One region of the Cupriavidus sp. 8B genome, then DNA from elsewhere that is predicted to be linked to it. Evidence: predicted binding sites of a transcription regulator. Region 1 holds the regulator's gene; the other holds the start of a gene.
The links. Region 1 encodes sigma-54, which starts transcription at its own class of promoters, with help from an activator protein. Its sites were predicted from a motif close to TGGCANGNAANCTGCTTT; they were not measured.
Positions count from the first base shown of each region.

Region 2: the regulator sigma-54 is predicted to act here: its motif matches at 2,529-2,546, upstream of ACYP5B_RS52125 (PQQ-dependent methanol/ethanol family dehydrogenase).

Region 1 is NZ_BAAILO010000211.1:69,822-74,025, forward strand. It holds gene hprK (HPr(Ser) kinase/phosphatase) at 1-158, opposite strand, end outside; gene ptsN (PTS IIA-like nitrogen regulatory protein PtsN) at 194-649, opposite strand; gene hpf (ribosome hibernation-promoting factor, HPF/YfiA family) at 1,029-1,379, opposite strand; gene ACYP5B_RS21315 (RNA polymerase factor sigma-54) at 1,429-2,904, opposite strand; gene lptB (LPS export ABC transporter ATP-binding protein) at 3,042-3,827, opposite strand; gene lptA (lipopolysaccharide transport periplasmic protein LptA) at 3,874-4,204, opposite strand, start outside.
Region 2 is NZ_BAAILO010000653.1:25,833-30,036, reverse strand. It holds gene pqqE (pyrroloquinoline quinone biosynthesis protein PqqE) at 1-145, shown strand, start outside; gene ACYP5B_RS52130 (c-type cytochrome) at 288-617, opposite strand; gene ACYP5B_RS52125 (PQQ-dependent methanol/ethanol family dehydrogenase) at 725-2,467, opposite strand; gene ACYP5B_RS52120 (quinoprotein relay system zinc metallohydrolase 1) at 2,661-3,593, opposite strand; gene ACYP5B_RS52115 (quinoprotein dehydrogenase-associated SoxYZ-like carrier) at 3,590-4,204, opposite strand, start outside.

The sequences.
Region 1 (4,204 bases):
TTCAAGTGGCCGACGAGATCGGCCGCCGACGTGGCTTCACGCGCAAACTCGACATCGAAGGCCCGGTCCGCGCCTTCCAGTCCTGCTACCCAGGAGAGTTTGATATCGGCTGCGTTGTCGTCGAAGATCGACTGCGAGGTGACGCCAGTGAGTTCCATTCGGGTGCTTTCAGGGACGGGCTTTCAGTGGCGGATCAAGGGTGCCATTGCGTCAGCAACTGGTGCACGTCGTCGGGGGTGGGCAGGGTAGCCAGTCCTTCGCGCATCTCGCGGTCGGACAGCAACTGGGCGATCTCGGAGAGAATTTCCAGATGCTGCTGGGTGGCCTGTTCGGGCACCAGCAGGAAGATCAGCAGCGCTACCGGCTTACCGTCGGGCGACTCGAAGGGGATCGGCTCGGCCAGGCGCATGAAGGCGGCCAGCGGCTGCTTCAGTCCCTTGATGCGGCCGTGGGGGATCGCAACCCCGGCGCCAAGGCCGGTGGACCCCAGCGACTCGCGGGCGAACAGGTTGTCGGTCACGGTCGCGCGCGCAACGCCATGGTTGTTCTCGAAGAGGAGCCCGGCCTGTTCGAACACGCGCTTCTTGCTGGTGACGCTGACGTCGAGGTTGATGTTGCCGGGTGGCAGCAATTTAGCCAAACGATTCATGTGGAATGCGCAGGGTTTTCTAGAAAGCAGGCCCGGGGCAAGGAGGCGTCCCGCCGGGCGGAAAGAAGATAAAAACCAAGGCCCGATGTTTCCACCGGGTGTCCCCATGCCGGTGTCGGGCGTCTGGCCATTATAGAGCAGGCCCGCTGCCGCTTTGTGCATTGCAATAGCCGAGGCGCTGAAGCGGTGCCGCATGCACGGAAATGGCCAGGCAAATCAACTATGTATGGCACAGCATACACCGGTACATATGCGTTGCGGAATCCCCTGCGTGGCCCGAAGGGGGGAGGCTGGAACGAAAAAGCCGCGCTGGGCGCGGCTTGATTCCGTTTTCAATGGACTGACACCGACGGCCCGGTATGTGGGCCGCCAGGCACGGTCATTGCTGCATCTGGGATGCGGCCATCTGGTACTTGACCGCTTCACGGTCGTGGCTTTGCACGCGATCCTTGTGGCGAATCACCTGCCGGTCGAGCTTGTCGACCAATGCGTCGATAGCGGCATACAGGTCTTCATGATGCGCTTCGACAAAGATGTCCTTGCCCTTGAGATGTAGATTGATTTCCGCGTACTGCCGCCGGTCCTTTTCTTTTGTATTGTCGACAGAGAGCAGCACACTTACGCCAATGACTTGATCGAAATGCCTGACGATACGCTCCAGTTTCGTTTCCACGTACTCACGCAGAGGGGGCGTGATGTCCAAGTGGTGTCCACTGATCTTGAAGTTCATAGCGTTTCTCCTTCTGAAAGAGCTGCATCAGGCAGGCGATGCAGCTCGGCTACAAAGTCTTACGGAGATTGACCGCGGGAATCTTGAGCGCTTCGCGGTATTTGGCAACGGTACGCCGTGCTACCACAAAGCCTTGCTCGCCGAGCAATTCGGCAATCCGGCTGTCGGACAAGGGGTTCCTAGCGTCTTCGGCTCCTATCAATTGCTTGATCAACGCACGGATTGCCGTTGATGAGGCCGCGCCGCCGGTTTCTGTGGATACGTGAGAGCCGAAAAAATACTTCAGCTCGAAAGTCCCCATCGGCGTTGCCATGTACTTATTGGTAGTCACCCGAGAGATGGTGGACTCGTGTAAACCCAGTGTATCGGCAATCTCCCGCAAAACCAAGGGGCGCATCGCAATTTCACCGTGGGTGAAGAAGTTCTTTTGACGTTCGACAATGGCTTGTGCGACGCGCAATATCGTGTCGAACCTCTGCTGGATATTCTTGATCAACCAGCGTGCTTCCTGCAGCTTTTGCTGCAGTCCCGCCGCGCCGGCATCGCCTTTTGCACCGCGCAAAATCTGCGCGTACATGTCGTTGATACGTAGCCGCGGCATCACATCCGGGTTGAGATGGGCGATCCATCCGCCGCTCAACTTTCGAACGAAAACATCGGGTACCACGAAGTCGGCTTCCGGCCGGCTGTAGGCATGGCCGGGATAGGGCGCGAGCGAGCGGATCAGTTCATGCGCCGCCTTGAGTTCCGGCTCGTCCACTTGCAGGGCTTTTTTCAGGCGCGTGTAATCGCGCACCGCCAGCAGCTCCAGGTGATTGGTGACGATGCTCAGCGCCAGTTCGCGCTGCGGATGCTTGAGCCTGCGCAGTTGCAGCGCCAGGCACTCGGCTGCGTTGCGCGCCCCGACGCCCGGTGGATCGAAGCTCTGCAGCAGCGTAAGCACGGCCTGGATCTCGTCGACCTCGAACTCGAGCTCCTCCGGCAGCTCGCTGCAGATTTCCTCGAGCGTGGCGCTCAGGTAGCCGTCATCGTCCAGGGATTCGACCAGGAAGATGGCCAGCCCTTTGTCTCGCAGGGAAATCTTGAGCGGCGCCAGCTGCTCCATGAGGTGTTCGCGCAGCGTGGGCTCGGCGTCGCGCAGCTGCATCGGTGTTTTTTCGTCGTCTTCGCCTTGCGGGCGGCGGGCGAAATCGTCCAGGCTCCAGTCGTTGCCGTAATCCTCGTTGCTGTCGGAATAGCTGTCGTCGGCTTCGGGGGCGCCATCGGGGCGGTTTTCGCTGGTGCCCTGGCCATCGGCGGGCGCTGGCGCGGGCGCGCTCTGGAGGTTCACCGAGCCGTCCGAGGACACGCGCAACGGGCTGTCGAGCCAGTCGTTCTCGCGCTCGAGCAAGGGGTTCTCGGTCAGCGCCTGTTCCACTTCCTGCTGCAGTTCAAGCGTGGACAGTTGCAGCAGCCGGATCGACTGCTGGAGTTGCGGCGTAAGCGCGAGATGCTGCGAGAGGCGGAGCTGTAGCGACGGTTTCATGCGACCTATTTTATGCCCAACTTCCGTACTGGTGGAACGGAAATTGCTATCGCTGGCGTCGCATGATCGTTTGAAGGATGAAAGGCGACACCGAAGCCGCCCGGGGGGCCGATGCGCGGCAGGCGCCGCGCGCGCCTTTACATGCGGAAGTTCTCGCCCAGGTAGACCTTGCGCACCGACTCGTTGGCGATGATGTCTTCAGGCTGGCCGGACGCCAGCACCGCGCCCTCGCTGATGATGTAGGCGTGGTCGCAGATGCCCAGCGTCTCGCGTACGTTGTGGTCGGTGATCAGCACGCCGATATTGCGCGCCTTGAGGAAGCTGACGATGCGCTGGATTTCGCCGACCGCGATCGGGTCGACGCCGGCGAAGGGCTCGTCAAGCAGGATGAAACGCGGCGCGGAGGCCAGCGCGCGGGCGATTTCCACGCGGCGGCGCTCGCCGCCGGACAGCGACAGCGCCGGGTTGTCGCGCAGGTGGGCAATCTGCAGGTCATCCAGCAGGGTGTCCAGCCGGCGCTCGATCTCGGCCTTGCCCAGGGGCTTGCCATCGTTGAGCTGCAGTTCCAGCACCGCGCGGATATTTTCCTGCACATTGAGCTTGCGGAACACCGAGGCTTCCTGCGGCAGGTAGGACAGGCCCATGCGTGCCCGCTCATGGATGGCCAGGCCGCTGATGTGCTTGTCGTCGAGCACGATATCGCCCTCGTCCAGCGCCACCAGCCCCACGATCATGTAGAACGACGTGGTCTTGCCCGCGCCGTTGGGGCCGAGCAACCCGACCACTTCGCCGCTCTTCACGTCGAGGGACACATCCTTGACCACAGTGCGCGAGCCGTAGCGCTTCTTCAGGTGGCGCACGACCAGCGTGCTGCTGTCCTTCAGGGTGGCGGGCTGGGACGGTGCGGTCTGGGTAGCGGTCATGAAGGTCAAGGCAGAATCCGTGGATTGGGGGCGTGGCGGCGTCAGGTCAGGGGTTGACGGGGGCGGGTGCCGGCTTGAGCGGCAGCGGGTTGGCTGCGCCGCCGCTGGCGGGCTGCTCCTGGCGCGGCGACAGCACGGCGCGCACGCGGCCGGACGGGCTGCCCGCGGTCGCGTTCTCGGCGCCGCCGCTGGCCGTATAGAACTCGTTGCGGCTGTCATAGGTGATCACCGCGCCGCGGATCTCGTCGACCAGCTTGGCGCCGGCCAGGCGGGCCATGCGGGCGCGCCCGATCAGCTTGGACAGCTCCTGCTTGCCGTCATATTCGATGCGGTCGCCCCAGCCGTCGATGTACTCGTCGACGTTGTCGCGCTTCTGG
Region 2 (4,204 bases), on a different contig from region 1:
GGGAGAACATGGGAGGGTCATGGAGATCGTGCTACAGGGAAGGCTGGCCGAGGTACAGGCGCGCGGGATGGTCTTCCGCAGCGACGGGAATTCGCTCAGGCTAAGCAGCGAAGCGGGCCGTGCTGGTAGCGAAAGCCGGAAGTAAAAAAGCGGAGCACAAAAAATCAAAGACGTTTCACGCCGTGCCTGGGCAGCCGTTCGGGCCGATGTGAAACGTCTTTGCAAATTCTTCCTTCGTATCCGGCTTTTCTCCGACCGTCAGGTCAGGCACCGGTCTCTTCCAATGCTCATCTGATACTCAGAACCCACTGTGCCAGCTTCCTGGCATCCGCTTCACTGATATTTTCGTGCGACGGCATGGGAATTCGCCCCCAAACCCCTTTTCCGCCCTCACGGATCTTCTTTGCGAGCCGCTCGGGCGCTTCCCCGTCCCCCTTGTACTTGTCCGCTACCTCGGCAAAGCCCGGCCCCACTACCTTGGCCTTCATGCTGTGACAAGAAAAGCAACCGCTCTGGTCCGCCAGCGCCTGCATATCGGGCGCTGCTTCGGCCCGAGCCACACACAGGGCCACCAGCACCGCGACCGACAACGATAAGAGTCCTTTCACCTTCTGCATGCACACATCCCAATTCTCTGTTGATCGACCAACCCCTGCGTGTGCCGACATCGGTGTGCGATGCCGGCACGCGCAGGGCAGTTTCACTGCTTGGCTGCCGGCAACGTTCAGCTCTTGTGCAGCTTGAACACCCACACCGAGCCGCCCTGCTCCAGGAAATTCACGCGCTTGGCAACTTCCCCGCCCCACAGCGGCACGGCGCCGCCCCAGCCCGACACCACCGCCACATACTGCTCGCCGCCGTCTTCCCAGGTGACCGGGGGCGCCACCACGCCGCTGCCGGTCTGGAACTTCCACAGTTCCTTGCCGGTCTTGGCATCGGCCGCTTTCAAGTAGCCTTCCGGCGTGCCCCAGAACACCAGGCCGCCAGCGGTGGTCATCACCCCGCCCCACAGCGGCGCGTAATTCTTGACTTCCCACTCGATCTTGCCGGTCTTGGGATTGATCGCGCGCAGCACGCCGATGTAGTCCTCGTTGAGCGGATGGATGGTGAAGCCGGCACCGAGGAAGGCGGCGCCCTTCTTGTACCCGACAGGTTCATTCCAGATATCCATGCCCCATTCATTGGCCGGCACATAGAACAGGCCGGTCTGCGGGCTGTAGGCCATCGGCTGCTGGTTCTTGCCGCCAAGGAAGCCGGGGGCGGCGAAGACGGACTGGCCCTTCTTCGGATCGCTGCCGGCGGCCGGATCGCCCGGGCGGCTTTCCGCGATCATATTGGGCCGTCCGGTCTTCAGGTCGATGCTGCTTGCCCAGGTGATCTTCTTGACGAAGGGGAAGGCGTTGACCAGTTTGCCGTTCCGGGCGTCATTGACGTAGAAGAAGCCGTTGCGATCGGCTTTGCCGCCGAGCCGCTTCCCGTCCTGGTCAAAGGTCACGAACTCGTTGACGCCGTCAAAGTCCCAGCCATCGTTGGGGGTGTTCTGGTAGTGCCAGACGATATTGCCGGTAGCCGGGTCGAGCGCCACGGTCGAGGCCGAGTACAGGTTGTCGCCCTTGCGGATGTGGCTGTTCCAAGGCCCAGGATTGCCGGTGCCGAAGTAGACCAGGCCAGTCTGCGGATCGTAAGTGCCGCCGAGCCAGGTGGCGCCGCCGCCGGTCTTCCAGGTCTCGCCGGGCCAGCTGGCGTTCAGGGTGCCAGTCACGCCGTTCTCGGTCTTGTTGCCGTCCTTGTCGTACTTGTAGCCCATATGGCCTTCCACCACCGGCCTGGACCACACCATCTGGCCGGTCCTGGCATCGCGCGCCTCGACCCGGCCAACTACGCCGAACTCGCCGCCCGAGACGCCGGTCAGCACCATGCCTTTGACGATCAAGGGCGCCGCGGTGTAGGAGTAGCCTGCGGCATAGTCCTCGATTTTTTCCTTCCACACCACCTTGCCGGTCTTCTGGTCGAGCGCCACCAGTTGCGCGTCGAGCGTGCCGAAGATGACCAGGTTGTCGTACAGGGCCGCGCCGCGGTTGACCACGTCGCAGCAGGGCATGATCCCTTCGGGCAGACGGTGTTCGTATTTCCACAGCTTGCTGCCGGTCTTCAGGTCGAGGGCGTAGATGCGGGAGTAAGAGGCGGTCACGAACATCTTGCCGTCGTGAATCAGCGGCTGCGATTCCTGCCCGCGCTGCTTTTCGCCGCCAAAGGAGAACGACCAGGCCGGCACCAGTTGGCTGACGTTCTTTGTGTTGATGCGGGTCAGCGTGGAAAAGCGCTGGCCTTGCGTGCCCATCCCCCACGACAGCACGTCGCCCGCCGACTTCGCGTCGTTCTCGATCATGGCATCGGTCACGGCGGCGTGTGCCGCCAGGCTCGCGGCTGTCGCCGCGACCACCATCATCACCCTTAACGTCCTCATTGTCTGCTCCTCTGTCTTGTTGTCGATCTTCCACGGTGCGCCACGCACACCAGACAGACTCCTGGCAATTCCCATGCCAGTGGAAAACACTGGCAACTGGCCCCTGCCGTGGCCTGCGTTCACCCCGGCGGCGTACCAGCGCGGGACACTGCGTTGACGCTGTTGCGGAATTGAACAACTCAACGGACCCGCTTCAATGCGTCAGCGCGGCGTCCTCATAAGCCGGGTAGAGATGCGTCACGTTGCGCAGGTACTCGGCAGGCATGGCGCCCCAACGGGCATACTCGTTCGGCACGGGCATGGCGATCACCTCCGCCAGGTCGCGCCCTTGCGATGCCGCCCCGGTCATGCGGGCGTCCAGCCAGTGCAGGTAGCCGCGGGTCTGCGCGATGGCATCCGCGCTGCCGAGCGCCGGCCCGTGGCTGGGGATCAGCAGCCGCGCGCCGCTCTCTCGCAGCAGCGCCTGCAGCCGGTCCAGGCTCGCCAGCCAGCGCTTGAGGTCCGCATGCGGTGTGGTCGGCACCCGCTCGCGGAATGCCACGCCACCCGCGAACACGATGCCAGCGCTGCGGTCCAGCACTACCAGGTCGTCAGCGGTATGACCGTCCATCCGCAGCAGTTCGAAGGTGTGCCGGCCCATGGTGCGCTTGCCCGGCATCAACGACTGGCCCGGCGGCGCTGGTTCGGTGCCGCGCATCCAGTCGCCGCACATGCGGTAGAGGTTGTCGGCATAGGCCGGACCCTCGCGCTGCGCACCGGCGATGGTGCCGGCCAGGGCGCTGGCACCCACGTCCGCATAGGCCTGATTGCCGAAGAAGTAATCAGGATGCAGGTTGAGATTGAGGACCAGCCGCACCGGCGCCGCCGTGACTGAGGCGATGGCACGGCGTTGTTGCTCGCCGTACAAGCGCGACGGCCCCGTGTTGATCACCACCACGCCGTCGCCGGTATCGACAAAGGCGGTATTGATGATGTTGCAGCCGTTGTCCGGTGAAAAATCCGCGTTGGCGCCTTCCAGCAGCCACACGTCGGCAGCGATCTGCCGGGGCGCGAGGCGGTAGTCCCCAACCTGCGCACCCGCCGCCTGAGCCGCCAGCAACAGCAGGATCCCCAGCGCTCGTCTCATGGTGTCACCTGTGCAGCGAAGCGGTTACCGTTGTTGTCCCGGCCGGATACCATCATGCCGCGCTCCATGACCTCGCGCAGGTCAAAGGAGAAGATCGGGTTCTCCGCCACCGGCTCATGCAGCGCCAGACGCAACATTGGCTGCCGGGCGGCGTCGGAGATGGTCAGCGACTCGATATGGAAAGCCGGGATGCCAGCCACGAGACCGGTGTCCATCGGGTGCATCACACGCAGCCGCACCCGGCCTCCACTGCCGCCGAAGCCGGGAAACACGCGCGATTCGACCCGGTTCAGCGTGGTGCTCCACGAACCGTCGCGGCGGGTGGCGCCGGGCACCGTGCAGCCGCCGCCGCTGGCATCCACCATCACCCCGCCGACATGCCATATGCCGTCCCGCGTGCGGGCTGCGACCCGCACAGGCGACGCCTGCTCCAGCTTGAAACGGAACGACAGCGAGGGGCGCACCTTCAGCGGCTCGAACTCCAGCACCGTGCGGATCGGGTTGCGGTCCACCGCCACCACGACGCGATCCACCTCTCCCAGCGCCGAGGCGTCGAAGGCGACCGGCACGCGCATCGGGTCCTCCGCAAAGGCCGGCCCGGTCACCTTGAC